DNA from 2 places in the Janthinobacterium sp. FW305-128 genome. Region 1 is predicted to be linked to the other one. Evidence: predicted binding sites of a transcription regulator. Region 1 holds the regulator's gene; the other holds the start of a gene.
The links. Region 1 encodes FNR, which switches genes on or off when oxygen is low (the NO sensors DNR and NnrR bind a similar motif). Its sites were predicted from a motif close to TTGATNNNNATCAA; they were not measured.
Positions count from the first base shown of each region.

Region 2: IGS60_RS19735 (universal stress protein) is a predicted target of FNR. The motif match lies at 7,142-7,155, and genes of this name have one in related genera.

Region 1 is NZ_JACYMK010000004.1:361,479-375,824, reverse strand. It holds gene ccoN (cytochrome-c oxidase, cbb3-type subunit I) at 1-165, shown strand, start outside; gene ccoO (cytochrome-c oxidase, cbb3-type subunit II) at 181-795, shown strand; gene IGS60_RS11590 (cbb3-type cytochrome c oxidase subunit 3) at 797-997, shown strand; gene ccoP (cytochrome-c oxidase, cbb3-type subunit III) at 990-1,910, shown strand; gene ccoG (cytochrome c oxidase accessory protein CcoG) at 1,915-3,297, shown strand; gene IGS60_RS11575 (FixH family protein) at 3,444-3,968, shown strand; gene fnr (fumarate/nitrate reduction transcriptional regulator Fnr) at 4,095-4,853, opposite strand; gene IGS60_RS11565 (response regulator) at 5,093-8,167, shown strand; gene IGS60_RS11560 (TOBE domain-containing protein) at 8,246-9,013, opposite strand; gene IGS60_RS11555 (ABC transporter ATP-binding protein) at 9,054-9,755, opposite strand; gene modB (molybdate ABC transporter permease subunit) at 9,773-10,444, opposite strand; gene modA (molybdate ABC transporter substrate-binding protein) at 10,460-11,230, opposite strand; gene IGS60_RS11540 (putative DNA modification/repair radical SAM protein) at 11,368-12,600, shown strand; gene IGS60_RS11535 (UdgX family uracil-DNA binding protein) at 12,597-14,060, shown strand; gene IGS60_RS11530 (bile acid:sodium symporter family protein) at 14,012-14,346, opposite strand, start outside.
Region 2 is NZ_JACYMK010000009.1:215,506-229,851, forward strand. It holds gene IGS60_RS19695 (winged helix-turn-helix domain-containing protein) at 128-628, shown strand; gene IGS60_RS19700 (zinc-dependent peptidase) at 896-1,768, shown strand; gene IGS60_RS19705 (transporter substrate-binding domain-containing protein) at 1,879-2,709, shown strand; gene IGS60_RS19710 (amino acid ABC transporter permease) at 2,838-3,521, shown strand; gene IGS60_RS19715 (amino acid ABC transporter permease) at 3,521-4,213, shown strand; gene IGS60_RS19720 (amino acid ABC transporter ATP-binding protein) at 4,210-4,953, shown strand; gene IGS60_RS19725 (glycine zipper domain-containing protein) at 5,059-5,613, shown strand; gene IGS60_RS19730 (hypothetical protein) at 5,810-6,169, shown strand; gene IGS60_RS19735 (universal stress protein) at 6,191-7,057, opposite strand; gene phbB (acetoacetyl-CoA reductase) at 7,227-7,973, shown strand; gene IGS60_RS19745 (TraR/DksA family transcriptional regulator) at 8,142-8,522, opposite strand; gene IGS60_RS19750 (VOC family protein) at 8,631-9,047, opposite strand; gene IGS60_RS19755 (hypothetical protein) at 9,131-9,604, opposite strand; gene IGS60_RS19760 (hypothetical protein) at 9,589-10,407, opposite strand; gene otnI (2-oxo-tetronate isomerase) at 10,496-11,287, opposite strand; gene IGS60_RS19770 (DEAD/DEAH box helicase) at 11,532-12,902, opposite strand; gene IGS60_RS19775 (methyl-accepting chemotaxis protein) at 13,193-14,346, shown strand, end outside.

The sequences.
Region 1 (14,346 bases):
GTCGAGAGCGTGAAAGCAACGTATCCGTACTACGTGGTGCGCGTGGCCGGCGGCCTGCTGTACCTGTCGGGTATGTGCATCATGGGCTACAACACCTGGATGACTCTGCGCGGCAGCAAACTCCCCGTCGCCCGCATTCCGGAACTGAACGCGGCGCACGCCTGATAGGAGCGAAAGCAAATGAAATTTTCACATGCATGGATTGAGAAAAACCCCTGGCTGCTGATCGCCCTGGTCACGGTGGTGATCAGCATCGGCGGCGCCGTCGAGATCGTCCCCCTGTTCTTCCAGAAGAGCACGACGGAGCCCGTCGCCGGACTGAAGCCGTATTCGCCGCTGCGCCTGGCGGGCCGCGACATTTACGTGCGCGAAGGCTGCTACAACTGCCATTCGCAGATGGTGCGTCCGCTGCGCGCGGAAACGGAACGCTATGGCCACTATTCGGTCGCCGGCGAGTTCGTCTACGACCGTCCGTTCCAGTGGGGTTCCAAGCGCACGGGGCCGGACCTGGCCCGCGTGGGTGCCCGCTACAGCGACGAATGGCACCGCACGCACTTGAACAACCCGCGCGACGTGGTGCCCGAGTCGAACATGCCGGCCTACCCATGGCTGGCGAAGACCAAGCTGGTGCCTGACGACATCATGCCGAAGATGCGCGCCCTGAAACGCCTGGGCCAGCCGTACAGCGACGAAGAGATCGCCGCCGGCCCCGCGCAGCTGCAGGACAAGACGGAAGAAGACGCCCTGGTCGCCTATCTGCAAGGCCTCGGTACATTAATCAAAACAAGGAATTAGCATGGCAATCGAAAACCTGTTTGACAGCGCCAGCAGCGTCATGACGGTGGTTTCCTTTATGACATTCGTGGGCATCCTGTGGTGGACGTTCAGCCGCAGCAATGGCGACTTCGACGCGGCGGCACGCCTGCCGTTCGCCGACGAGGCGCTCGACTATCCGGCCGATGCCGCGCCGGCACAAGGGGAGCGCAACCATGGCTGACTTTACCAATGGCTTCTGGAATATCTACATCGTCGTGCTGTCCCTGCTGGGCATCATCGGCTGCGGCGTGCTGCTGTACTCGCAGTCGAAAGTGAAAGTGGCCGCCGGCGCCCCCGCCGACGGCACCACGGGCCACGTGTGGGACGAGGACTTGAAGGAACTCAATACGCCGATGCCGCGCTGGTGGATGTGGCTGTTCTACATCACCATCGTCTTCGCGCTGGCCTACCTGTTCCTGTACCCGGGCCTGGGCACCTACGCCGGCAGCCTGGGCTGGAAATCGACGGGCCAGTACGAGGAAGAGCTGAAGAAGGCGGAAGCCGACTACGGCCCCCTGTTCAACAAGTACCTGAGCCAGGACTTGAAGACGGTGGCCGCCGATCCGCAGGCGCAAGCGATCGGCCAGCGTCTGTTCCTGACCTACTGCGCGCAATGCCACGGTTCGGATGCCCGCGGCAACAAGGGCTTCCCCAACCTGACGGACAAGGACTGGCTGTATGGCGGTGATCCCGACATCATCAAGACCACCATCATGCACGGCCGCAATGGGCAGATGCCGCCGATGGGCGCCGCGCTCGGTTCCGAAAAAGATGTCGAGAACGTGGCCCATTACGTGCTGAGTCTGTCCGGTTCCACGTCGGACCCCGTCAAGTCCGTGCTGGGCAAGGCCAAGTTCGGCGCCTGCATGGCCTGTCACGGCGCCGATGCGAAGGGCAACCAGATGCTCGGCGCGCCTAACCTGACGGACAAGATCTGGCTGTACGGCGGCAGCGCCGATACCATCATGGAAACCGTGCGCAAGGGTCGCAACAACACCATGCCGGCCTTCAGCGACTTCCTCGGCGAATCCAAGGTACACGTGCTGTCGGCGTATGTCTGGAGCCTGTCGAATCCCCAGACGCCCGTGAAATGATGTAATGGAACCTCAAGTCATCAAGATGTATGCGGCCCGCGAGCAAATCTACCCTCGCGAGGCCAAAGGACGCTACGCTACCTGGCGATGGGTATGCGTATGGCTTACCCAGCTCGCGTTCTACGGCTTGCCGTGGTTGACCTGGAATGGCAGGCAAGCCCTGCTGTTCGATTTGACCACGCGCAAGTTCTACATTTTCGGCGTCGTGCTGTGGCCCCAGGATTTCATCTATCTGGCGGCCCTGCTGATCATCTGTGCGTATTTGTTATTCCTCGTCACGGCCATTGCCGGGCGGGTGTGGTGCGGGTTTTCTTGCCCGCAAACGGTATACACGGAAATCTTCCTGTGGGTCGAACGCCGCATCGAGGGCACGCGCAGCGCGCGCATGGCCCTCGACAAGCAGGGCCCCTCCGTGCGCAAGGCGTTCAAGAAGACGGCCAAGCACCTGGTATGGGGCGCCATCGCCCTGTGGACGGGCTTTACCTTTGTCGGCTACTTCACGCCGATCAAGGAACTGGCGCGCGAAGTGACCACCCTCAATTTCGGTCCCTGGGAATGGTTCTGGGTCTTGTTCTACAGTCTGGCAACCTACGGCAACGCGGGCTGGCTGCGCGAGCAGGTGTGCAAATACATGTGCCCCTACGCGCGCTTCCAGAGCGCCATGTTCGACCAGGACACCCTGATCATCACCTACGATGCCAAGCGCGGCGAACCACGCGGCGCCATGAGCAAGAAGGCCGGCAACAACGACAAGCTGGGCGACTGCATCGATTGCACCCTGTGCGTGCAGGTGTGTCCGACCGGTATCGATATCCGCAACGGTCTGCAGTATGAATGCATCGGCTGCGCCGCCTGCGTCGATGCCTGCAATACGGTGATGGACAAGGTCGAGCGGCCGCGTGGCCTGATACGCTACAGCACCGACCATGCGATGGAAAACAACTTCAATTCGAAGCAGATCCGCCAGCGCGCCATGCGCCCGCGCGTGCTGATCTACACGTCCATCCTGGCCCTGATCATCATCGCCGTGTGTACGTCGCTGGCCCTGCGCACGCCCCTGAAAATGGACGTGATCCGCGACCGCGGTTCGATGGGACGCGAGGTGGAAGACGGCATGATCGAAAACGTCTATCGTCTGCAGATCATGAACACCTCGGAGCAAAGCCAGCATTTCAAAATCAGCGCTTCCGGCTTGCCGGGTCTGACCTTGCTGACGCGCGACGAAGTGACCTTGCAGCCGACGGAAACGCTGGGCTGGCCGATCCGCCTGCGCGTGCCGCACGGCGTCGGCGAGAAGGGCTCGAACAAGATTGCGATCGAATTGCACTCGCTGGACGACCCGTCGCTGCATGTGCGCGAAAGCGCGGTGTTCATCGTGCCGCGGTGATGTTGATTTGGGGTCGGCCCCTCCGGGTCCGACCCCGTTATTTCGCCGTAGGGGTATCATCAATCATGCGTTAGGGTCACTTGATTTTCAACCCGGAAGCAAAAGCTGGAGTCGGACCCAAAGGGTCCGCCCCCAAGGAGAACACAATGTCCGACAGTCTGAAACTGCAACCTCCCGTTGCCCCGTGGTACAAGCATCGCTGGCCATGGCTGCTGATGATCGGTCCCGGCCTGTCCGTGGTCGTCGGCAGCTTCATGGGCTATATCGCGTTTACGCAGCCCGACGCGCTGGTGGTGGGCGACTATTACAAGCAGGGCAAGGCGATCAACCAGGATTTGAAGCGCGACACGATCGCCAGCGACCTGGCCATGGACACGACCCTGTCGTATGACGTCGCTGCAGCGCGCCTGAGCGGCTCCGTGCACAGCTTCGGCAAGGCGTACCAGGGGCCTTTGCAGCTGCACCTGGCGCATGCGACCCTGCCGGAAAAGGATATCAAGCTGCTGGTGCAGCCCGATGCGGCCGGCAATTTTTCCGTGGCGCTGCCGATGCTCGAGCGCAGCCGCTGGCAAGTGCTGGTGGAAAACGACAAACGCGAGTGGCGCCTGTCCGGCATCTGGACCTGGCCCGTGCAACGCAGCATCGCGCTGCATGCGGATGAAGAGTTATAACGTACAGCGCCGGGAAAAAACCGTAGCGAGCGGCAGTGATTTGTGGCTGAGAAGCACAGCTGTGCTATAGCACAGCGAGCATCGCAGGCCGCAAAGCACGACGCGCAGTAGGTTTTGACGGTGCTGTTACTTGCAGACGTCGGTGCCGGCTGTAATGGCTTTCAGCTTGGCCGGCTGCAAGATCTCGATCTCGCGGTTGGAGACGCGCAGCCAGCCTTCCTTCTTGAATTTCGACAATAAACGGCTGACGCTTTCGATGGTCAGGCCCAAGTAGTTGCCGATTTCCTCGCGCGACATGCGCAACTGAAATTTGCTGGCCGAATAGCCGCGCGCTTCATAGCGCGACGCCAGGTTGACGATAAAGGCGGCAAAACGCTGCGTCGCCTGCATATTGCCCAGCAACAGCATGACACTTTGCTCGCGCGTGATTTCCTGGCTCATCATGCGGTGGAAATGGCGCAGCAGGGTCGGCATATTACCCAGCAATTGTTCCAGGCTGGAAAACGGGATTTCACACACTTCGCTGTCTTCCAGCGCCACCGCATTACAGTGGTGGCGGTCGGCGCTGATGGCGTCCATGCCCAGCAGTTCGCCCGCCATCTGGAAACCCGTCACCTGCTCTTCGCCGCCCGGATTGATCTGGTAGGTCTTGAAGTGGCCCAGACGGATCGCATACAGGTTCTGGAACGAGTCGCCGATGCGGAACAGCGAAGCGCCGCGCACGATCTTGCGGCGGCGGCCAATGATCTGGTCCAGTCTGTCCATGTCGCCCACGTCGAGGCCCATCGGCAGACACAATTGATGCATGCTGCAGGTCGAGCATCGCGCACGCAACGCTTCCACGGTCACTGTGGGCGAGGTTGGAGTGAGTAGCGCTTCAGTCATGTCGGTACCTTTTAGAAAATGCAACAACAAGTTTACTGCATACAGGGTTGCCGTGTGCCAATTTCACCGCAATTTCGCTGAATAAACTACGTTCCGACTTTAATTATATGGCAACATCGTCAAAAGCCCATGCGGAGAGGGCAATTTGCGTGGCGGCGCTTGCCAAGCTGGGGTATTGATAGGAAAATTCCTGACAGCATTATCTGCCGCCTGTGCCGCCCGGTACTGAAAAGGAAATCATGAAGCCTCTCGGCATCAAAGCAAAAGTCGCGCTGGCCACCAGCCTGACCTCGATCGCCATGATCGCGCTGGTCACCATGATCCAGGTGCAGCACATGCGCGACGATTTCACCAAGGTACTGTTGAGCCAGCAGTCGTCCCTGATCAGCCGCACCGCCGCCGAGCTCGACGACAAGCTGGGCATGCTGCTGCAGATCGTCACCCTGACGGCACGGCAGCAGCCGCCGGAACTGATCACCCAGCCCGCCCAACTGCGCGACTACTATTCGCGCCGCTCGATGCTGGTGCTGTTCGACGACGTGCTGGTGCTCGACGCGCACGGCGCCGTCGTGGCCGACATGCCGGAAGTGGCGGGGCGCGCCGGCATCAACGTCGCCGAGCGCGAGTATTTCCAGACCGTGCTGCGCACGCGCCAGCCCATGATCACCGAGCCGATGCTGGGCAAATCGAGCGGCATGCCCATCGTGCAGATGGTCGCGCCCGTGCTGGGCGCCGATGGCCAGGTGGCCGGCGTGGTGATCGGCGTGCTGCGCCTGTACAAGGATAACCTGCTGGGGAGGTTGCGCTCGGAAAAGATCGGCAAGAGCGGCTATTACTTCGTCCTCACGCGCGGCGCCGTGCCGCGCTATGTGCTGCATCCCGACACCAGCCGTTTGCTGCAGCCGCGCCTGCCGAACGCCAACCTGACGACCACCCGGCTGCTGAAGGACGATGGCGAAGGCACCATGGTCAGCACCAACAGCCGCGGCATCACGGCCGTCAACAGCTTCAAGCGCCTGAAATCCGTAAATTGGCTGCTGGCCGCCTCGCTGCCCCTCGACGACGCCTTCGAACCGTTCGACGGCGTGCTGTACCGGCTGGTGCTGTGGAGCATCCTCGCCTCGCTGCTGGCCGCAGCCGTGCTGGGCTGGGTCACCGTGCGCCTGCTCTCGCCGCTGGTGCGCCTGCGCGACACCCTGCAGGCGCTGCGCACCAGCGGCAGCCGTTTCACTCCCGTGCCCGTGCAGCAGCGCGACGAGATCGGCGAGCTGACGGAAGCGTTCAACGGCCTGATGAGCGAGCGCGACCGCTTGCAGCAGGAGCTCGAATCGCGCGCGGCGGAGCTGGAACAGGAGCGCGACCGGGCCGAGGCGGCCAACCGCGCGAAGAGCGATTTCGTGGCGAACATGAGCCATGAAATCCGCACGCCCCTCAATGCCGTGCTGGGCATGGTGTATTTGCTGGGCAATACCAAGCTCGATACGGAACAGCGCAAGTATCTGACCATGGTGCGCGTGGCGGGCCAGTCGCTGCTGGGCATCCTCAACGACGTGCTCGATTATTCGAAGATCGAGGCACGCCGCATGGAATTGTCGCCCGTCGAATTCGACCTCGACGAAGTCATGAACACGCTGGCCACGACGATGACGATGAATGCGGGCGAAAAGGAACTGGAGCTGGCGATTGCCGTCGAACCCGACGTGCCGCGCCGCCTCATGGGCGACGCCCAGCGCCTGCAGCAAATCCTCGTCAACCTGGCTGGCAACGCCATCAAGTTTACCGAGAGCGGCGAAGTGGTGGTGGCCGTCAGCCTGGCCGAGAAGGACAACGGCCGTGCCTGGCTGCGCTTCGAAGTGCGCGACACGGGCATCGGCATGACGGAACTGCAGCAACAGCAGCTGTTTGCCGCGTTTTCGCAGGGCGACCAGAGCATCACGCGGCGCTTCGGCGGCACGGGCCTGGGCCTGGCCATCAGCAAACAGCTGATCCACATGATGGGCGGCGACATCGCCGTCGCCAGCAGCGAAGGCAAGGGCAGCCGCTTCTGGTTCAGCGTGCCGTTCGAGATGCTGGCGCAGCCGGCCGAAACGCGGCGCACGCCGACCCTGGGCCAGCTGCGCCTGCTGGTGGCCGACGACAACCGCACCACGCGCGAACTGATCGTCAAGCTGATCGAGGCGTGGGGCTGGCTGGCCGACGAAGTGGACTCCGGCTTTGCCGCTATCGAACTGTACCGCGAGCGCCTGGCGCAGCAGCAGCCGTACGACGTGGTGCTGGCCGACTGGCACATGCCCGTGATGGACGGCCTGGCCACGGCCAAGGCCATCCGCCAGGCAGCCAGCGGCCAGCGCCAGCCCATCGTGGTGATGGTCAACGCCTTCGCCCGCAACCACCTGGAGGAAATCTCCAGCGCGGCCGAGGCCGACGTCGTGCTGATGAAGCCGATCACGGGCTCGAGCCTGTTCGACGCCCTGCACCAGGCGCTGATTACCAAGCACGACGGCGGCGAGCAGCGCATGCTGCAACAGCCGCTGGGCACGGAACTGGCCGGCGTGCATTTCCTGCTGGTGGAAGACAACCATTTGAACCAGGCCGTGGCGCGCGGCATCCTCGAACACATGGGCGCCACCCTCGACGTGGTGGGCGACGGCTTGCAGGCCGTGGAACGGCTGCGCACGGAAGCGCTGCGCTACGACATCGTGCTGATGGACATGCAGATGCCCGTCATGGACGGCTTCAGCGCCACCCACATCATCCGCACGGAACTACGCTTGAGCCTGCCCGTGATCGCCATGACGGCCGGCGTGCTGGCGTCCGAGCGCGAGCGCTGCATGACGGCCGGCATCAGCGATTTCATCGCCAAGCCCGTGGTGGTGGAAGAGATGATGGAAGTGATCCTGCGCCACCTGCCCAAGCGCCCGCCAGTGCAGACGGCGGGGCCGGCGCCCGTCGCCGATGAGGAAGTGTTTTCCATGGCGCCGCTGATGCGCGTGATGGGGCGCGACGCGAAAGGGCGCGGCGTGCTGCGGCGCATGGTGGAAGACGCGCTGAACAAGGGCATGACGCCCATGCGCGATGCCGAAACAGCATTGCAGGCAGGCCGCCACAGCGACGTGGCGCGCATCCTGCACAGCGTGCGCGGCTCCGTCGGCACCCTGGGCACGAAACGCCTGATCCGCACCGCGTTCGCCACCGAGGAAGCCATCGATGCGGGCCGCCTCGACGAGGTGCCGGCGCTGCTGGCGCAGACGGCGCAGGAACTGGAGCAGGCGCTGGCGGCGGCGGCCGATTGGTTGTCCAGGCTGAAGGATTAAGCCTGCAACGTAAAACTGGGGTCAGACCCCAGAACCTTGTCGGATTACGCGCTTGCGCGCTAATCCGACCTACCCCATTTACGCTGGCACGCCCAGAATTACGCTGGACGCCTTGAAAATCGCCGTCACCTTGCTGCCGATCTCGATGCCCAGCTCGGTGCTGCTCTGGTTGGTGATGATGGCGGCGATGGTGCCGCCGCGCGGCAGGTCCAGCACCACTTCCGTGTTGACGGCGCCCGTCTGCACCCGCGTCACCTGCCCGGCCAGCTGGTTGCGTGCGGAAAAGCGCGCGCCTGCGCTGTCGGCCACGAGGATGATCGACGATGCCTTGATCAGCGCAAACGCTTCCGCGCCCGGCACCAGGCCCAGACTTGCGCTGCTGCCTTGCGTGACGATGGCCACGATGTGCTGGCCACCGGGCAATTCCAGCGTGACTTCGTCGTTGACGGCGCCCTGTTTCAGTTCGGCCACCTTGCCCAGGAATTGGTTGCGTGCCGTGGTTTTCATGGCCATTCTCCGTATGAGTAAAAGATCGTCGGCGATGCCTTCGGCCTGGCTGCCCAGCTGGCGCAGGTAGCGCGCATGCTCGCGCTCGATGATGCGGAAATTGTCGACCAGCTGGCGTCCCCGTTGCGTCAGCCGCGTGCCGCCGCCGCCCTTGCCGCCCGTCAGGCGTTCGACCAGCGGCTCGCCGGCCAGGTTGTTCATCGCGTCGATCGCGTCCCAGGCCGCCTTGTAGCTCATCTTCACCAGCTTGGCCGCCTGCGTGATGGAGCCGCACTCGGCGATGGCGCCCAGCAATTCCACCCTGCCGGCGCCGCCCAGGTGCTCGCCGCCCACCGTCATCCATACCGAGCCTTGCAGGCCGATTTCCGCTGCCGCTGATTTATCCAATGCGTTCACCCAATGCCATGTGTTCTTCCCTGTTATCGATCTGTCCGTCGCGCAAGTACAGCACATGCTCGCCCAGGATGCGCGCATCTTCCGGATCATGGGTGATCAGGATCATGGGCACGTCCAGGCGCTGCTGCCACTGGCTCAGTTCCAGGCGCATTTTGACACGCAGGGCCGGATCGAGGGCGGCGAACGGCTCGTCGAGCAGCAACGCGGCCGGTTCCGCCACGAGCGCCCTCGCCAGCGCCACCCTTTGGCGCTGGCCTCCGGACAACTCGTCGGGAAACTGGTGCGCCAGTTCCTGCAAGTGGAATGCATCGAGCCAATGCTCGACCCTCTGCAATTTTTCGCGCGCACGCGGATTGAACCAGCCGCGCGCCAGGCCGAAGCCCACGTTCTGGCGCACCGTCAGGTGCGGGAACAGCGCGTAGTCCTGGAACAGGTAGGCGACATTGCGCTGCTGCGGCGGCAAGTTGATGCCGGCGGCCGAATCGAACAGGGTACGCCCGTTCAGGCGGATATGGCCCGCGTCCGGTGTAAACAGTCCGGCAATGGCTTTGAGGGTCATGCTCTTGCCGGCGCCGGACGGGCCATACATGGCGATGCGCTGGCTGCCTGAGGTGCATTGCACGTGCAGGTCGAAACGGCGTTTGCCGGAGCGCAAGGTAGCGCGAATGTCAAGGTCGAGTTGCATGGACGTCATCATAGGCCTCATTTGTGCGCGACGCGCCCGGGCGCCAGGCGGCCAGCCGACAGCAGCACCACGATGCAGACTAGCGAGATAATCACGACCAGCGTATTGGCCACGTCATCCTGGCCCGCCTGCACGGCTTCATACACGGCGACGGATAAAGTCTGCGTCTTGCCGGGAATGCTGCCGGCCACCATCAGGGTGGCGCCGAATTCGCCCAGCGCGCGCACAAAGCCCAGCAGCACGCCGGCCAGGATGCCGCGCCAGGCCAGCGGCAAGGTGACGCGGAAGAAAATCGCCAGCTCCGAAATGCCCAGCACGCGGGCCGCCTGCTCGAGCTGCCCGTCAACCGCTTCGAAGGCGGCGCGCGCGGGCTTGAAGACGAGGGGAAAGGCGACCACCGTGGAAGCGATCACGGCGCCCTGCCACGTAAAGATCAGGTTGATGCCGAAGTTGTCCTGCAGCCAGATGCCCAAGGTGCCGCGCCGACCCAGCAGCACCAGCAGGTAATAGCCGAGCACGGTGGGCGGCATCACCATTGGCAAGGTCAACAGGGCGTCGAGCAGCTCGCGCCCGGGAAAACGCGTGCGCGCCAGCAGATAGCCCGTACCGATGCCGAACAGCAAATTGAGCGCCGTGGCCCAGGCCGCAACTTTCAGCGACAGGGCCAGCGCGGTCCAGGCGATATCCATGCGGGCGCGGTGGCGTTAGGGTTTCTTGAAGCCGTACTTGGCCAGGATGGCTTGCGCCGGCGCCGTTTGCAGGTAGCTGACGAAGCGCTTCGCTTCGGCGGCATTGCCGCTGCCCTTGATGGTGGCGATCGGGTACAGCACGGGCGCGTCGAGCGGCACGTCCAGCACCACGTTCACCTTGTCTTTCATGATGGCCGCGTCGGTGGCGTAGACAAAGCCCGCATCGACTTCGCCGCGCGCCACATAGTCGAGCGACTGGCGCACGTTTTGCGTGCCGATGGCTTTCGGCTGCACGGCTTCCCACAGCTTCGCCTTCTTCAGCGCGCCTTCCGAATAGCGGCCGACGGGCACGCTGGCCGGGTTGGCGATGGCCACGCGGGTCACGCCCTTGTGCGTCAGGTCGGCCAAAGCTTTGATGCCCAGCTTGCTATCGTGCGGCACGATCAGCACCAGGCTGTTGCCGACGAAGTCCATGCGGTCGACCGGCAATACCAGGCCCTGCTTTTGCGCCGCATCCATGGTTTCCTGGTCGGCAGAGGCAAACACGTCGACGGGCGCGCCCTTGACGATCTGCTGCAGCAGCACGCCCGAGGCGGCAAAGTTCAGGGACACCTTGCTGCCCGGATACTGCGCCTCGTAGCTTTGCGCCGCATCCTTGAACGCGTTCGTCAGGCTGGCCGCGGCCGACACGACCACTTCGCCGGCAAGGGCGGAGGTAGCGGCAGTGGCGAGCAGGGTGACGCCAAGCAGGCGGGCGAGGGAGGTGAGGCGCAAGGTGAGGCACATGAGCGTATCCTGAATGAGAAAAGAACCAGGTCCGTAATATACACCGATATATAGCGTTCTGCCATTGCACAGATCAAGCCGGTACCAGGCCGATTCCCTGATATACTGTATATAAACACAGTATATCGAGGTGCACCATGGAATTGACGGACAAGCTGGAAATCCTGGCCGACGCGGCCAAGTACGATGCGTCCTGCGCCAGCAGCGGTGCGCCGAAGCGCGATTCCATCGGCAAGGACGGCTTTGGCGCCGCCTCGGGCATGGGCATTTGCCACAGCTACACGCCGGACGGGCGCTGCGTCTCGCTGCTGAAGGTACTGCTGACCAATTACTGCCTGTACGATTGCCAGTACTGCGTCAACCGCCGTACCTCGAACGTGCCGCGCGCGCGCTTCACGGTGGCCGAAGTGGTGAAATTGACCAGCGACTTTTACCTGCGCAACTACATCGACGGCCTGTTCCTCAGTTCCGGCATCATCCAGTCGGCCGACTACACGATGGAGCAACTGGTGCAGGTGGCGCGCGAGTTGCGCGAGGTGCACCAGTTCCGCGGCTACATCCACCTGAAAACCATCCCCGACGCCGATCCGGCCCTGGTCGCGCAGGCGGGCCGCTATGCCGACCGGCTCAGCGTCAACATCGAATTGCCGACCCAGGACAGCGTGCAGAAGCTGGCGCCGGAAAAGAGCGTGCACACGATCAAGCTGGCCATGGGCGCCATCCGCCGCAAGCTCGATGAAAAGGCCGAAGAACCGCGCTCGCCGCGCTTCGCGCCGGCCGGGCAAAGCACGCAGATGATCGTCGGCGCCGACGCCAGCGACGACCAGCAGATCCTCGCCACGGCCGAGACCCTGTACGGCAGCTATAAACTCAAGCGCGTGTACTACTCGGCCTTCAGCCCCATCCCCGACAGCCCGAAAAGCGTGCCGCTGGCGCCGCCGCCGATGCTGCGCGAACACCGGCTGTACCAGGCCGATTTCTTGCTGCGCAGCTATGGTTTCCAGGCCAGCGAACTGCTGCCCGCCAGCGGCGGCAACCTGGCGCTCGACATCGATCCGAAACTGGCGTGGGCGCTGGCGCACCGCGAACATTTTCCGCTGGACTTGAACCGCGCGGCGCAGCACATGATCGCGCGCGTGCCCGGCATCGGCCTGCGTAACGCGCAGCGCATCGTCGACCTGCGCCGTTTGCGGCAAGTGCGCTATGCCGACCTGTCGCGCCTGCGCTGCAGCATGAAAAAGATTGCCCCCTTCATCATCACGGCCGACTACTTTCCCGCACGCGACACCACCGCCTCCGAACACTTGCGCCGCGCCATGGCGGACGCACCGCAGCAATTGAACTTATGGCCGGAGCTGCAGGCAGCATGAGTACGTTCGTGCGGCTGGCGCAATCGTTCGACGCGTGGCGCGCGGCCGCGCGCGAACTGATCGCGCGCGGCGTGCCGCCTGCCGACGTGGCCTGGCAATCGCAGCCCGGCGACGGCGACCTGTTTTCCTCCACGCCAGAGGCCACGGATACCGGCGCGCCACCGCTGCGCCTGCCCCGCCAGTTGGTGGAACTGCTGGAGAGCGCCGCCTGTTTCAACGTGCATGACCGCTGGGCCTTCCTGTACCAGGTGCTGTGGCGCTGGCAGCAGGGCCAGCACGACGTGGTGTCCCCGGCCGACGCGGACGGCGCGCGCCTGCACGCCATGGTCAAGGCCGTGCACCGCGAGGAGCACGACATGCATGCCTACGTGCGCTTCCGCGAGCGGCCCGAAAGTGACGGCGCGCCCCGTTTTGTCGCCTGGTTCGAGCCCACGCACGCGGTGCTGCCGCAGGTGGCGCGCCACTTCGCGCGCCGCATGGGAAAGGCCAGCTGGATGATCGCCACGCCCGGCGCCAGCATGCTGTGGGATGGCGCCACCTTGCACGCGGGACCGGCCCTGCTGCGTGGCGCGGCAGACATCGACGATGCAGGCGAAGCGCTGTGGCTGACGTACTACCGCAGCATCTTCAACCCCGCGCGCGTGAATGCCGACTTGCTGCACAGCCATATTCCCTCGCGTTTCTGGAAAAATTTACCCGAAGGCGCCATCGTGCCCGCCATGCTGAGCGGCGCGGCCAACGGCGAGCGGCGCACGGGCCAGACGGCCAGCGTGGGACAGCGGCAGGGCGCCGCCATGATCCCGATCAGCGCAGAGCGGGCCCAGCCGATGCGCGAGGTAGCGACTACCCTGGACCAGTGCCGACGCTGCGCGCTGTGGCAGCACGCCACGCAAGCGGTGCCCGGAACAGGCCCGCACACCGCCCGCATCATGCTCGTCGGTGAACAACCGGGCGACCAGGAAGACCTGGCCGGACTGCCGTTCGTCGGCCCGGCCGGTGCGCTGCTGGACCAGGCCATGCGGGAAGCGGGCCTGGCGCGCGACAGCATCTATCTGACCAATGCCGTCAAGCATTTCAAGTGGGAACCGCGCGGCAAGCGCCGCCTGCACAAGACGCCTGCGCAGCGCGAAATCCTCGCCTGTCATGGCTGGCTGGAAGAAGAGATTGAACGTGGCAAACCACAGGTGATCGTGGCGCTGGGCAGCACGGCATTGAAATCCGTGCTGCAAGATGGCGCGGCCAGCATGACGCCGCTGATCGGCACGCCCATCCAGCATGCGGAGCGCTGGGTGGTGACCGTGTATCACCCGTCATATGTGCTGCGCGCACGGGACGAAGAGAGCCGGCGCCAGGCCTACGCGGTGATTGTCGATGGCTTGCGGCAGGCGCTGCGGCTACTGCAGGAGCCGCATCACGGCGTCGCCGCCGGCACTTCCTGCGCCTCATCGCGCCGCGCATAGCGCTGCGCAATCACGGCGCAGATCATCAATTGAATCTGGTGGAACAGCATCAGCGGCAAAATCACCATGCCCAGCGAGTGCGTGGCGAACAAGACCTTGGCCATCGGTACGCCGCTGGCCAGGCTTTTCTTCGAGCCGCAAAAGACGATGGCGATCTCATCTTCCTTGTTAAAACCCAGGCGGCGGCTGATGAACGTCATCAGGCCCAGGACCAGGGCCAGCAGCACGATGCTGAACACGCCCAGGGCGACCAGGGTTTCCACCGAGATCGTGTGCCACAGGCCTT
Region 2 (14,346 bases), on a different contig from region 1:
TATTCAAATGCATGCAATGACTCAGTCTCACGTGAAGAGCGAATTAAAGGCAGCGCACCAGGAACTTCGTAGCCCCGAAAAAGGCTCGCAAATGGTCGAACGCGCAGCACCTATCCCCCCGGAACGCATGAATCCTATTTCCATGGCACCGATCGAGCGCGTGCGCTCGACGTCGGCCACCCTGCGCCGCATCGAAAACATGCAAAAACTGATCGGCGAATTGTCGCTGCACGAGATGCTGGCTGACGAAATCGCCTGGTTCCTCAAGTTTTCGCCATCGGGCGCCCGCAAATACATCCGCGACCTGCGTGAAGCGGGCGTGATCGAACTGGCCCGCTACATCGAAGGCACCGCCACCTACCTGGGCAAGGCAGTGTACCAGCTGACGCCGGATCCCGAGCGCGTGCGCGCCTTCCTGGCCGCCATCGTCCAGCCGAAACGCGAAGGCGCGCCACCGCGCAAGGACCGTCCCGGCTTGCGCGAGCAAAGCATGGCCGGCAGCGGCCGCCACTTCCACATCCTGGCCGATGACACGCATTACGCCATCCGCGTCAACCGCGGTCCCGTGACGCGCGATCCGCTGGTCGCCGCCCTGTTTGGCGCGCCACAGCAAAAATCGGCTGAATAAACCTTGCGCCTGGCAGGCCGCTTGACGGCCGGCAGGCGTGGTTTGTGGTTCGTATGATCAGACACATGTCGAAAGCCGGGTGACAACCCGGCTTTTGGCGTTGGGGCAAGCCCTTTGAGCTTGGCGGATTGAAAAGATATTAATCAACCCCATGTGGGCTGGACTGCTGCCCGCAACGCGCGGGTTCACTTGAAGGAGCTTGTCCTTGTCTGCCTACGCCGCCCTGTTATCGTTCCCGCCATTGCGCTGCCTGAAACGGGCCGCCGCATGAACCCGCTGCTATGGATCGCCCTCGTCACGGCCGCCATCGTCTTTTCATTATGGTTCCCCCGCTGGCGCTTGAAGCGGGCCCTGTCCAGGCCCTTGCCGCCCGAAGGCCTGGCCGTGTTGGAAAAGAATATCCCCGTGTATCCGCGCATGCCGGCCCCGCTGCAGCAGCAGTTGCGCCGTCTGGTCGTGCAATTCCTGTACCAGAAGAAATTCGTCGGTTGCGGCGGCCTGGAGATCACGGACGAGATGCGTTACACGATTGCCGGCCAGGCGTGTTTGCTGCTGCTCAATCGCCAGACCCAGGTGTATCCGGAACTCGACACCATCCTCGTGTATCCCACGGAATTCATCGTTACGCGCGATGAAGTGGGGCCGGGCGGCGTCGTCACGCCATCGGCCAATGGTTTATTGGGCGAATCCTGGGGCGATGGCCGCGTGGTGCTGGCCTGGGACCACGTGCAGCGCGGTGCGGCCGACTGGACCGATGGCCACAACGTCGTGCTGCATGAATTCGCCCACCAGCTCGACAGCGAATCGGGCGCCGCGAATGGCGCGCCCTACCTGCCCAGCGTGTCGAGCTACCGCAGCTGGGCCACCGTGTTGTCGCGCGACTTCGACAACCTGCGCCACGATGCCATCTATCAGCAGCACAGCGTGATGGACCACTACGGCGCCACGAATCCCGCCGAATTCTTTGCCGTGGCGACGGAAACCTTCTTTGAAAAGCCATACCAGATGGCCGAGCACCACGAAGAGCTGTACGCGCAATTCTTGCAGTACTACAAGGTCGATCCGCGTGACTGGATGGCGCCGCCCGTGGAAGCCGAACACATGGCCTCGCCGTTTCCCAATTACGCGCCCTACTGGTAGGCGGCAGCGCCTTACATGATTTACTCATAAGCAAGGCTGAAAAGATTCCTTTTTGGAAATAATAACGTTGCGGTCTAATGGCGGCATTCGTTATCCACCAGAGGAATCCCATGCAGACCCGCCTTCATTTCGCCGCGCTTCTTTTCACTTCCATCGCTTTCACGCAAGTGGCGCAAGCGGACCAGCTGGCCGCCATCAAGGCGAAGGGCGAACTGATCTGCGGTACCTTGGGCACGGACGAGCCGAACAGTTTCATCGATGCCAAGTCGCGCCAGCTGGTCGGCTATGAAGTGGACCTGTGCCGCGCCATCGCCCAGGGCCTGGGCGTCAAGCCCGTAATCAAGCAGCTGGCCGTGGCCGCCCGCATTCCCGAACTGCAGCAGGGCCGCATCGATATCCTGACGGCGTCCTTGACGCACAACAAGGAACGCGAAGCGCTCGTCGATTTTTCGCTGTCCACGTTTTACACGGGCCAGCGCGTGCTGGTCAAAAAAAGCAGCAATATCACGACGGTCGCTGGCCTGGCCGGCAAGAAAGTGCTGACCGTCAAGGGCGGCACGCAGGAACCGAATATCCGCAAGGCCGTGCCCGGCGTGGACGTGGTGACGTTCGAGACGGCGGGCCAGGCTTATCTGGGCTTGCAGCAAGGTAAGGGCGTTGGCTATGTCGACGATGAAGTCTCCTTGCTGAACAATTACGCCAAGCTGGGCGCCGCGCAAAACGATTACCTTGTGCTGCCGCAAAACATCAGTCAGGAAGTGTTTGCCTTCGGCATCCGCAAGGGCGAGACGGGCGTGAAAACAGCCGTCGACCAGGTGCTGCGCGGACTGGAAAAATCGGGCGAGGCGGAAAAACTGTTCTTCAAATGGTATGGCCCGACGAGCAACGTCAAGTTTCAAAAACGGACCTTCAAGATTGAGTCGGACAAGATTGACGCCTGAGCAAACCTACTGCGCGGCGCGCTTTGCGGCCTGCGATGCTCACCGTGCTCCAGCACGGTTGCGCTTCTCAGCCACAAATCACTGCCGCTCGCTACGGTTTTCTTAGGCATCAATGATATTTCACCATCATGTTCCAATTTGATCTGACCTTTTTGCTGTCCGGCGACTACCGCGACTGGTTGTTGTCCGGCTTGCTGCTGTCCTTGCAACTGATGGGCATCACCTTGCTCTTGTCTTTGCCGCTGGCCTGCGGCGTGGCCATGCTGCGGCTGGCCCCGTCGCGCCTGCTCAATGGCCTGGGCGCCGCGTATGTCGAGCTGATCCGCAACGTGCCCTTGCTGGCCCACTTCCTGTTCTGGTATTTCGGCGCGCCCGAATTGCTGCCCGATGCGTGGAAGGAGCGTTTGTATGCCGGCAATATCGAAGCCGCCAGCGCCGTCACGGCCCTGACTTTATATACGGCCGCCTACATGGCGGAAGACATCCGCAGCGGCATCCGCGTCATACCCGCCCAGCAATTCGAGGCGGGCCGGGCGCTGGGTTTCAGTTTTCTTGCCACCATGCGCCTGTGCATCTTGCCGCAGGCGCTGCGGCTGGCCGCGCCGCCGCTGCTGTCGCAAACCCTGACCCTGTGGCAAAACACCAGCATCGCCACCGTCATCGGCGTGGCCGAGCTGATGTACCAGACGCAGCGCGTGGAAGCGGCCTCGTTCCGCAGCGTCGATGCCTTCGTCTTCGCCAGCGCGGCCTACCTGGCCGTCTCGCTGCTGATCGCCGGCCTGGCGGCCTTGCTGCAAAAGAAGGTGTCCTGATGCTGGAACTCATCCATGATTACTGGCTGTATTTTCTCGTGGGCCGCTATCCCGAGGGGCCGCTGGGCGGGCTGGCGCTGACGGTCGTGCTGGCCAGCCTGGCGCTGTTGCTGAGCCTGCCGTTCGGCCTGCTGCTGGGCCTGGCGCGCCTGAGTCCCTGGCGGCTGCTGCGCTGGCCCGTCGCCGCGCTGATCCACGTGGTGCGGGGCATCCCCTTGCTGCTGGTGATTTTCTGGGCGTATTTCTTCCTGCCCAGCATCACGGGACATGAAAGCGGGCAATTCGGTACCATGCTGGCCGCCCTCGTCATCTTCGACGGCATTTATCTGGCGGAAATTGTGCGCGCCGGCGTGCAAGCCGTGCCGCGCGGGCAGGTGGAGGCGGCCCGCTCGCTGGGCCTGAATTATCTGGACAGCATGCGCTCGGTGGTGCTGCCGCAGGCGCTGCGCCACATGCTGCCCTCGCTGGTCAACCAGTTCGTCTCGACCATCAAGGAAACCTCTCTCGGGTACATCATCGGCCTGGCCGAGGTGTCGTTCATCGCTTCGCAAGTGAACGGCCTCGTGCTGACCAAGCCCGTGCAAGTGTATTTCCTGCTGGGCATGACGTATTTTGTCTTGTGTTTCAGCCTGTCGCGCGCCGCCTTCTGGCTCGAGCGGCGCCAGGCGCGTCTCCTGAAAGCGGCAGCATGATTACCTTTGACAACGTCAACAAATACTATGGCGACTATCACGCCTTGCGCGAGATCAATGAACACGTGGCCAAGGGCGAGGTGCTGGTCGTGTGCGGGCCGTCCGGCTCCGGCAAGTCGACCCTGATCCGCACCATCAACCGCCTGGAGCCGATCGCCTCAGGGCGCATCGCGGTGGCGGGCCAGGATATCCACGCGCCGGGGCTGGATGTGAATGCCTTCCGCTCGCATATCGGTTTTGTGTTCCAGCAATTCAACCTGTTTCCCCATTTATCCGTGCTGGACAATTGCGCGCTGGCGCCGCAGCGCTTGCGCGGCCTCACCCGGCGCGAAGCCGAGGAGCGCGCGCTGGCCCTGCTGGAGCGGGTGGGGCTGGCGCACAAGGCGCGCGCCATGCCGGCGGCCTTGTCGGGCGGGCAGCAGCAGCGGGTGGCGATTGCCCGCGCGCTGGCCATGCAGCCGCCGCTGATGCTGTTCGACGAGCCGACCAGCGCGCTGGACCCGGAAATGGTGGGCGAGGTGCTGCAAGTGATGCGCGACCTGGCGCATGGCGGCATGACGATGGTGTGCGTGACGCACGAGATGGGTTTCGCGCGCGAAGTGGCGGACCGCGTCTGGTTCATGGACCACGGGCAAGTGCTGGAACGGGCCACGCCCGACGAATTCTTTGCGCGGCCGCAACATGTGCGCGCACAGCAATTCCTGTCCGATATCCGCAGCCCATATGGGGCACCGGCCTGAGGATTTCTGGGCTGTGTGCGCAAGCGAACGGTCTGTTGGCGTTGTCCGGCGCACGCTATCGGAGTGGCGCACGGGGCGCCCGCAGCCGACCAGGAGGGCCGTATCATGTCACGCATCATCGCAGGTCATTTTCAGTTGCAGGAGCAGATAGACGCCGCGCGCGCCGCCCTGAACCAGGCGGGTTTTCCTGACAGCCGCATCAGCGCCTTCTTTGTCAACCAGCCGGGCCAGCATGATTTGCATGCGCTCGGCGGCGACCGCGACGTCTCGCCGGGCGCCAAGGAGACGCCGGAAGGCGTGGTCGAGGGCGTGGCCGTCGGTGCCGCCGTCGGTGCCGGCATCGGCGCGGCCACCACCCTGGCGACGGGGCCGCTGGGGCCGGTGGTGGGCGCGCTGGTGGGCGCCCATGTGGGCTCACTCTACAGTTTCAACAAGATGAAGGAGGCGGGCGAGCCCGAGAAACATGGCGAAAACCACCGCCAGCCCCGCCATCCGGGCATGCTGATCGCCGTGGCGCTGGGCGGCCTCGAAGAGCGCGAACGGGCGCTCGAGACACTGCACCGGCTGGGCGCCGAGCATATCGAGGAAGCGGAAGGCACGATCGCCAATGGCGACTGGCATGACTTCGATCCGCTCAGCATTCCCGTGCTGGTGGCGTGAATCGGCGCCTTTGTGGTGCCATATGCATAAATTCCGCGCTGCACGAAATTTAGGTATGATCCTTGTTAGTATGAGTAATTATTGGTAAACAATGCCGACAGGGATAGTTTCCGCGCGCCCGAAGTGACACTGGACCAAGGTGACTGCCCGTAGTACTTGCCTCGCATGCTAACGAGTATGGATAGGAGGGCGCGTCATGACACAGGCATGGTTCATTCTGACACGGGCCGATGGGCGCGACATCTGCGCGCCCTCACCGGCACAGCTGGCCGATGCGCTGGCCGAGGTGTACCGCGGCGGCGCCGTCACGCCGGATGGCAGCCCGGCCGCCGTCTTGTTGCGCTTTGGCTACGACGATGGCTTGATGTATCAGGTCGAAGTCGCTAGCGGAGGCGAAGTCACTTTCGAGGAATGGTCGGACCGCGATTGCGAAATCGCCCTGGCCAGTCCGCGCCACATGTCGGCCCTGCCGCAGGACGACGCGCTGCAGCTGTGGCAGTGGCTGGCGCAGCGCCAGGTGGCAAAGATCCGCAGCCAGCCCTGGCAGGGCGGCTAGCCCGACCGTTTTAGCAAAGGCCTAGTGCGCCATCAGCACGGGGATCGTCATGCTCTGCAGAATCGTGCGCGTGACGCCGCCCAGGATGGTTTCGCGCAGGCGCGAATGGCCATACGCTCCCATCACCAGCAAGTCGACCGACAGGTCGGCGGCCTGCGACAGCAGCGCCTCGCCGATATCGCCGCGCCGCACGCCACCCCCATCGAGCAAATGCAGCCGCGCTTCCACGCCGTGGCGCGCCAGGTAGTGCACCAGTTCCGCGCCCGGCTGTTCGCCGTGCTCGGCCGCATGCACCTTGGCGTCGAAGATGGCCACGTGGACTTGCCCGGCCCGCTGCAGCAGGGGCAGGGCGGCGGTCACGGCGCGGCTCGCTTCCTTGCTGGCGTTCCAGGAAATGAGCACATTGCGCGCCGCTGCCGGCGGCGCCAGCAGGGGCAGCGGCGGCGCATACGGCACGATCAGCACGGGCCGGCCCGAATGCAGCAGCACATAGGCGGGAAAGTCGCGCATCACGGACGGCGATTTATCCTTGGCATTGTATTGGCTGATGACGACCAGGTCCGCATAGCGGGCCAGCAGGCTGATGCCGCCCGCCGCTTCGTCGTCGACGACGCGCTGTTCGAACGAGGCGACGCCTGCCGCGCGCACCTGTTGCTCGAAACCGTCGAGGGCGCGCGTGGCGCGGTCGCGCAGGAAATTCAGATGCAAGCTCAGGTTCGGGTCCGCATCGAGGTCGGGCTGGTGCTGGTACAGCAGGCGCGACACGCCCGTCAGCGCCACGCCCGTCAGGTGGCCGCCGCACGCCTGGGCGATGCTGGCCGCCGCTTCGATGCGGGCGGCGCGCCCGGCGCTGTCGTCGATGTGGAGCAATACGGTCTTGTACGTCATGGCCTGTCCTCTCGCTGTGCAGTAGCGGCCATTCTGGCACAGTCCGGGGCGCCGGCCGCGCACGACTGCATCCAGGCTGGGCACTTGATCTGGCGCAAGGCTGGCAATAAAAACTGCTCCTACACTTGATGCCACGCAGAACAACCATAACAAGCGGGGAGAGACAGTCATGAAGGAACAAAAGGTAGCGCTGGTCACGGGCGGCATGGGCGGCCTGGGCACGGCCTTGTGCCGGCGCCTGCATGCGGCGGGCTTTGCCGTCGTGGCGGCGCATACGCCGGGCAACACGCGGGTGGAAAGCTGGCTCGACGAGCAGCAGGCGCAGCAGTATTATTTTCACCCGCTGGCCCTCGACGTGACGGACTTTGCTGCCTGCAGCGAAGCCGTCGGCAAGGTGCTGGCGCAGTTCGGCCGCATCGATGTGCTGGTCAATAACGCCGGCATCACGCGCGACCAGAGCATGCGCAAGATGGAGTTGCCGCACTGGTCCGAGGTGATGCGGACCAATCTCGACAGCCTGTTCAACATGAGCAAGCAGGTGCTGGAACCCATGCTGGAAAAGAAATGGGGACGCATCATCAATATCTCGTCCGTCAATGGCCAGAAGGGCGCGTTTGGCCAGTGCAACTACGCGGCCGCCAAGGCCGGTGTGCATGGCTTCAGCAAGGCGCTGGCACTGGAAGTGGCGCGCCACGGCATCACCGTCAACACCGTGTCGCCCGGCTACCTGCGCACGCAGATGGTGACGGCCGTGCCGGCCGATATCCTGGAAACGAAGATCCTGCCGCAAATCCCCCTGGGCCGCCTGGGCGAGCCGGACGAGGTGGCGGCCCTGGTCGCTTACCTGGCGTCCGACGAGGCGGCATTCGTCACGGGGGCAAACATCGCCATCAATGGCGGACAGCACATGAGTTAAGCAAGCGTACAGCTTGCATAGAGGCAATGGCAGTAGAGGAGACCCATCCACCCAGCCGGCGCATAGACGCTGGCGGAGGACGGCAGGCAGCATGGTAATTACGCTGGAAAACAGGGGGCAGGGCAGCGATGCCTTGCCCTTTGTTGTCGTGCCGCCGTTAAGCTAGGGTCATGGTATGGCGCGCCGTGCCTTTTCCAGCCGGGTCTGGCAATCGATGCACAGGCGCGCTTCGGGGCGGGCGTTCAGGCGCGACAGGCCGATGGCTTCGCCGCAGTTGTCGCACAGGCCGTAGCTGCCGTCGGCAAACTTCGCCAGCGCGTGCTTGATGATGGCCAGTTGCGCCTGATTGTGCTCGGCCGCTTCGCTGACGAGGGCGTTCAAGGTGCGCACGCTGGCGTTGTCGGCCGGCGAGGCTTCGATTTCATTGAGCAGCGAGGCGCGCGCGTCCGCTTCGGCCGCTTCGTTCTCTATCTGTTCCAGCAACGCCAGCTTGCGTTGCTCCAGCACGCCTTGCAGGCGCTGTAGCTGGTCTTGCGGCAATCCATTCATGGCTGTCCCCGATAGGAGTCTCTCCTCTATGGTAGTCCAGGATGGGCGCTTCTGCTTGCGCTACTACCCGCGCCGCGTTTGACGCGGCGCAGGCAGGCGCGGGCCGTTCTATGCTGGCTCTTTCAGGCAGTTTACCATCCAGGCCACGCCGAACTGGTCTTTCAGCATGCCGAAGCGTTTGGCCCAAAACGTTTCTTCCATGGGCATCTGGATGGCGCCGTCACGCGCCAGCGCGGCGAAGGCCCGTTCCGCCTCCTCCGGCGTGTCGACGGTCAGGCAGATCGAGCTGCCGCTCATGCCCTTGGCGCCCTCGTCGCAGCCGCCGTCCGAGCCCATCAGCATGGTGGGACCCAGCTGCACGGAGCCGTGCATGATCTTGTCATACCAGTCTTCCTTGACTTGCTCCTGCATCGGCGTGCCGCGATACGGCATCAGGCACAGGTCTGTGCCATGCAGGTGCTGCCGGTAGTATTCCAGCGCTTGCGCGCAGTTTCCATTGAATTGCAAATACGGTTCGATACGCATGTTGGTCTCCTCTGGCAATCGCCCCGCAGGCACGATTGCCAGGCGGGGACGTCCCAGTATAGGCGCTCGCCGGCCGATTTCAATCAGTCCGGCGCCATCTCTTGCAGCCGCTCACGCACCTTGCCCAGGGTGCTGAGGATGCGCTCGGGATTGCCGGCCAGGACGGCACTGCCCAGATGTAACAAACTCGTCGACAGGCTGATCCAGTGCCGCACATCGTCGTTGCGGGCGATGCGCAGGCGCACCGTGTCGAGCAGGCCGCTGAGCTGGCGCTGCGCCGTTTCCAGGCCCATTACCGTATGGCCGGCAGCATCGGCATACAGCTGGTTGGCTTGCTGGCGCAAGGCTACTTCCAGGGCGAAGACGGCTTGTGCCTGGCTGTGGCTAATGCCGTTTTCTCCCTGGCTGGCGCGCTTGCGGATGGCGCGCATGACGGCGCCGTGCAAGGTGACGGCCGCCTGCGACAGGCTGTCGGCCAGTTGCTCGACGCGCATGGCGCTGCTGAGAGCCGCTTCGCGGCGTTCGCTGCCGCTGCTCCTGCCTACCGATCCGTCCATCTTGCCTCCGTGGTGGTGAGGGCGGCGGCCAGCTGTGCGTGGTCGCGCGCCAGTGCCGCCAGTTGCCGGCGCGCCAGCGTGTGGCGCAGGCCAAGCAGCCGGTATTCTTCGGTTTTGCTTTGCTGCATGGTTTTCGCCAGCACGGCCAGCAGGCGCTGCTGCGGCGTGTCAGCAAACGCGATTTCCACGTCGAGCAAGCCGAGCACCATGTCGCGCTCGTTGTCGCCGCTTTTGTCGTACAGCGCCAGCAAGCTGTCGAGCGCGGCCAGCAGGGCTTGCAGCGGCGCGTCGCCGTCGTGCAGCACTTGCGCCAGGTGCGCCTGCTGGCTGGCCGCGCCGCCCAGGCGCGACAGTTGCTGCAGCAACAGGGTGTAGGCGCTGACATGACGGTCGTCGATGCCGCTGCCGGGCCAGGCGCGGATGGCGGCGCCGGCGCCGGCCAGTTCCGGCTGCACGTCGTACGCATCGGCATTCGCCAGCCGGCCCAGCGCCTGCAGATACAGGCGCACGGCCTGCGCCAGGCGCGCGACGTCCGCTTGCGCGGCGCGGCGCTGCGCATCGAGCAGGCGCTCGCGCGCGTCTTCGGCGGGCGACAGATAGGGGCGGGCGCGCTGGTAGCTGTCCACGTGGCGCTGCGACAGTTCGCCGAAGGCCGTCAAGGCATCGGTGCCGGCGGCCAGGGCGCGCACTTGCGCCAGGTCGGTGCGCGCACTGGCGCAGCCGCACAGCACGACGGCCAGGAAGAGGCTCAGGTACAGGTTGAGGCAATAGGCGCGGCGATGGCGGGCGGGCAGGGTGGACACGTCACCTCTCGACAGGAAATACTGTATGGAAAGGTATTGTCGTGCCGGCCTGCGCTGCCCGCCTTGTGCGGGCGCAAGCGCGCTGCGATCAGGCGCCCGTCGTGCCCGTCAATTGTTCGCGCCAGCCCAGTCCGGCCACGGTGTCGCTGGCGGGACGGTATTCGCAGCCGACCCAGCCCACGTAGCCGACCTGGTCGAGCAGCTTGAACAGGTGGCGGTAATTGATCTCGCCCGTGCCCGGTTCGTGGCGGCCCGGCGTGTCGGCGATCTGGATGTGGCGGATCAGGGGCAGCAGGGCGCGGATAGTGTTGCTCAGCTCGCCCTCCATGCGCTGCATGTGATAAATGTCGTACTGCAGGAAGATATTGCTGCGCTGGCAGTCGGCGATGACGTCGGCCGCCTGCTGACTATGGTTCAGAAAGTAACCGGGCATGTCAAAGCGGTTGATCGGCTCGATCAGCACGTTGATGCCGTGCGGACGGCAGGCGTCGGCCGCAAATTGCAGGTTGCCGATCAGGCTTTGCCGCGCACGCTCCAGGCTCATGCCGGGCGGCACGATGCCGGACATGCAGTGCAGCTGTTTCGCCCCCAGCGCCAGCGCATAGTTGAGCGCCAGCTGCACATTCGTGCGAAATTCCTCGCCCCGGCGCGGGTCGCAGGCGATGCCCCGTTCGCCGTGCTCCCAGTCGCCGGGCGGAAAGTTGAACACGGCCAGCTGCAGATGGTGGCGTTCCAGCCGCATGGCGATCTGCCGCGCCTCGACGGCATAGGGAAACAGAAACTCGACGGCATCGAAGCCCGCTTCCCTGGCGGCGGCAAAGCGGTCGAGGAAAGGCAGTTCGGTAAACATCATGCTGAGGTTGGCAGCGAAGTTCGGCATGGCGGCACGCAGGTGAGGAAGATGGATACTATCCTAGCCCAAATTGCCAATCAGTGGCGTGCATGAAAAAACCGTTCCAGAAGCGAGTCCTGGAACGGTTTTTGTCGTCTTTTTAACAAAGACAAACGCCGCCTGAAAGCGTAGCGAGCGGGAGTGATATTGCGTCGAGTAGCGCAGCCGTACTGGAGTACGGCGAGCAACGCAAACGCAATAGCGCCCCGCCCAATAGCTTTCAGGCCGCGTTTTAGCGGCCGCGGCCGCCGGAGCGATGGTTGGCGGCCGAACGCGGCGCATTGCCCGAACGGTTGCCGCCGCCACCGCCGCCCGATGGGCCGGCGCTGCGTGGCTTGGCGCCGCTGCCGCCCGTTTTCACGCGCACCACGGCGCCGGCTGGCGCGCGGCTGTTGTTGCGGTGGCCGCCGGTGCCGCTGCGCAATTGCACAGGCTGGGCGCGGGCGTTCAGGTCCGGCTCGAAGCCCGGGATGACTTCGCGCGGCAGGGTTTGCTTGATCAGCTTTTCGATGTCTTTCAACATTTCGTGCTCGTCCACGCAGACCAGCGACACGGCTTCGCCCTTGGCGCCGGCACGGCCCGTGCGGCCGATACGGTGCACATAGTCTTCCGGAATGTTCGGCAAGTCGTAGTTGACGACGTGCGGCAACTGGTCGATATCGATACCGCGCGCGGCGATGTCGGTGGCGACCAGCACTTGCAGGGTGCCATCTTTAAATTCCGACAGGGCGCGCGTGCGCGCCGACTGGCTCTTGTTGCCGTGGATGGCCAGGGCGCCGATGCCGTCCGCGCCCAGCTGCTCGACCAGTTTATTCGCGCCATGCTTGGTGCGCGTAAAGACCAGCACTTGCGTCCAGTTGTTCGACTTGATCAGGTAGGACAGCATCGGGTGCTTCTTGTCGCGGTCGACGGGATGGATCTTTTGCTTGATCACTTCCACGGTCGAATTGCGGCGCGCCACTTCGATCATGGCCGGCTTGTTCAGCAAGCCGTCGGCCAGGGCCTTGATCTCTTCCGAGAACGTGGCCGAGAACAGCAGGTTCTGGCGTTTCGGCGGCAGCACGGCCAGCACTTTCTTGATGTCGCGGATGAAGCCCATGTCGAGCATGCGGTCGGCTTCGTCCAGGATCAGGATTTCCACTTTCGACAGGTCGACGGTGCCCTGACCCATGTGGTCGAGCAAACGGCCAGGCGTGGCGACGAGAATGTCGACGCCATGCTTGAGCTGCTTGATTTGCGGGTTGATGCCGACGCCGCCGAAGATCACGGTGGAGTTCAGCTTGGTGTACTTGCTGTAGGCGCGCACGCTTTCCTCGACCTGCGCGGCGAGTTCGCGCGTCGGTGCCAGGATCAGGGCGCGGATCGGACGCGTCGAGGTGTTGCTGGTGATGGCAGCGCCATTCGTGTCGGTCGACAGGCGGTGCAGCACGGGCAGGGTAAAGCCGGCCGTCTTGCCGGTACCGGTTTGTGCACCGGCCAGCAAGTCGCCGCCAGCGAGCACGGCGGGAATCGCCTGCGACTGGATCGGGGTCGGCACGGTGTAGCCGTGTTCGGTAACGGCACGTACGATAGCGTCGGACAATCCGAGGGAGGAAAAGGACATGGTAACTTTATTGTGAGATCGGCCTGTCGCCATCGTGGGGCGCCAGTCGCAGGCAATCAGATTAGGGGTCGAAAGACAGCGGCAAGGGGACTGGTCATATGTGCCGCACACGCGAAGTATAACAGCATGGCAAAAAACCGCCGAGTTTGTTTAAAGTATGCAATACCACAGGTAAAAGAAATACATGGCCACGGTGCGCCTTTGCATGCCGTTTTTCATTATTATTGCCTGTAGCACTCCATCTGCGGGACTCGCCGTGGCGCCGGAGTGTTCACTCCCGGAGGACTATCATGCGTATTGCCGATCTTCGCATCGCCACCCGCCTGTACGGCGGTTTTGCCACCATTGTCCTGTTGCTGGCCGCCCTGGTCACCGTCGCCACATTGAACGTCTCGCGGCTGGCCGACGCCAATGCCATCAATACCCACACTTACCAGGTACTCGCTGAAAACAGCGCGATCCTGGAAAGCCTGATCAATATGGAAACGGGGCAGCGCGGCTATGTGATCACGGGTGCGGAGGCCTCGCTGGAACCGTACAAGGCGGGGCAGGCTGCGTTCGGCGCGCACCTGGACAAGGCGCGCGCCCTGACCAGCGACAATCCTGCCCAGCAGGAGCGCCTGGCGAAGCTCGATGCCGCCAAGCAAGCCTGGCTGGCCGGCGCGCTCGAACCCGTGATCGCCATGCGGCGCGCCGTGGCGCAGGGCACGGCGGCCATCGAGCCCGTGCTGGCGCTGGAAAAGGAGGGCCGGGGCAAGCAGGGCATGGATGCCATGCGCGCATTGCTGGGCGAGATCAGCCAGGCGGAAACGGTGCTGCTGGCGCAGCGTTCGGAAGCGGCGGCGGCCTTGCAGGCGCGCACGCACTGGACCTTGCTGGGCGGCGGCGCGGCGGCGCTGATCCTGGCCGCCCTGATCGCCTGGTGGCTGGCGCGCAACATCAGCGGGCCGCTGCGTTCAGCCATCGACGTGGCCAGGCAGGTGGCGCAGGGCGATCTGACGGTACAGGTGGAAGTGCGCTCGAAGGACGAGACGGGTGAACTGATGCAGGCATTGAAGGAGATGACGGCCAGCCTGCTGCGCATCGTCACCGAGGTGCGCGGCGGCACGCAGGCCATCGCCACGGCCTCGCGCCAGATCGCTTCGGGTAATCTCGACCTGTCGGCGCGCACGGAACAGCAGGCCAGTTCGCTGGAAGAGACGGCCTCGTCGATGGAAGAACTGACCAGCACGGTACAGCAGAACGCGCAGAATGCCCATGAAGCCAACGGCCTGGCCGCATCGGCCTCCGCCGTGGCGGGCAAGGGCGGCAGCGTGGTGGCGCAGGTGGTCGATACCATGGGCTCGATCAACGACTCGTCGCGCAAGATCGTCGACATCATCGCCGTGATCGACGGCATCGCCTTCCAGACGAATATCCTGGCCCTGAACGCGGCCGTCGAGGC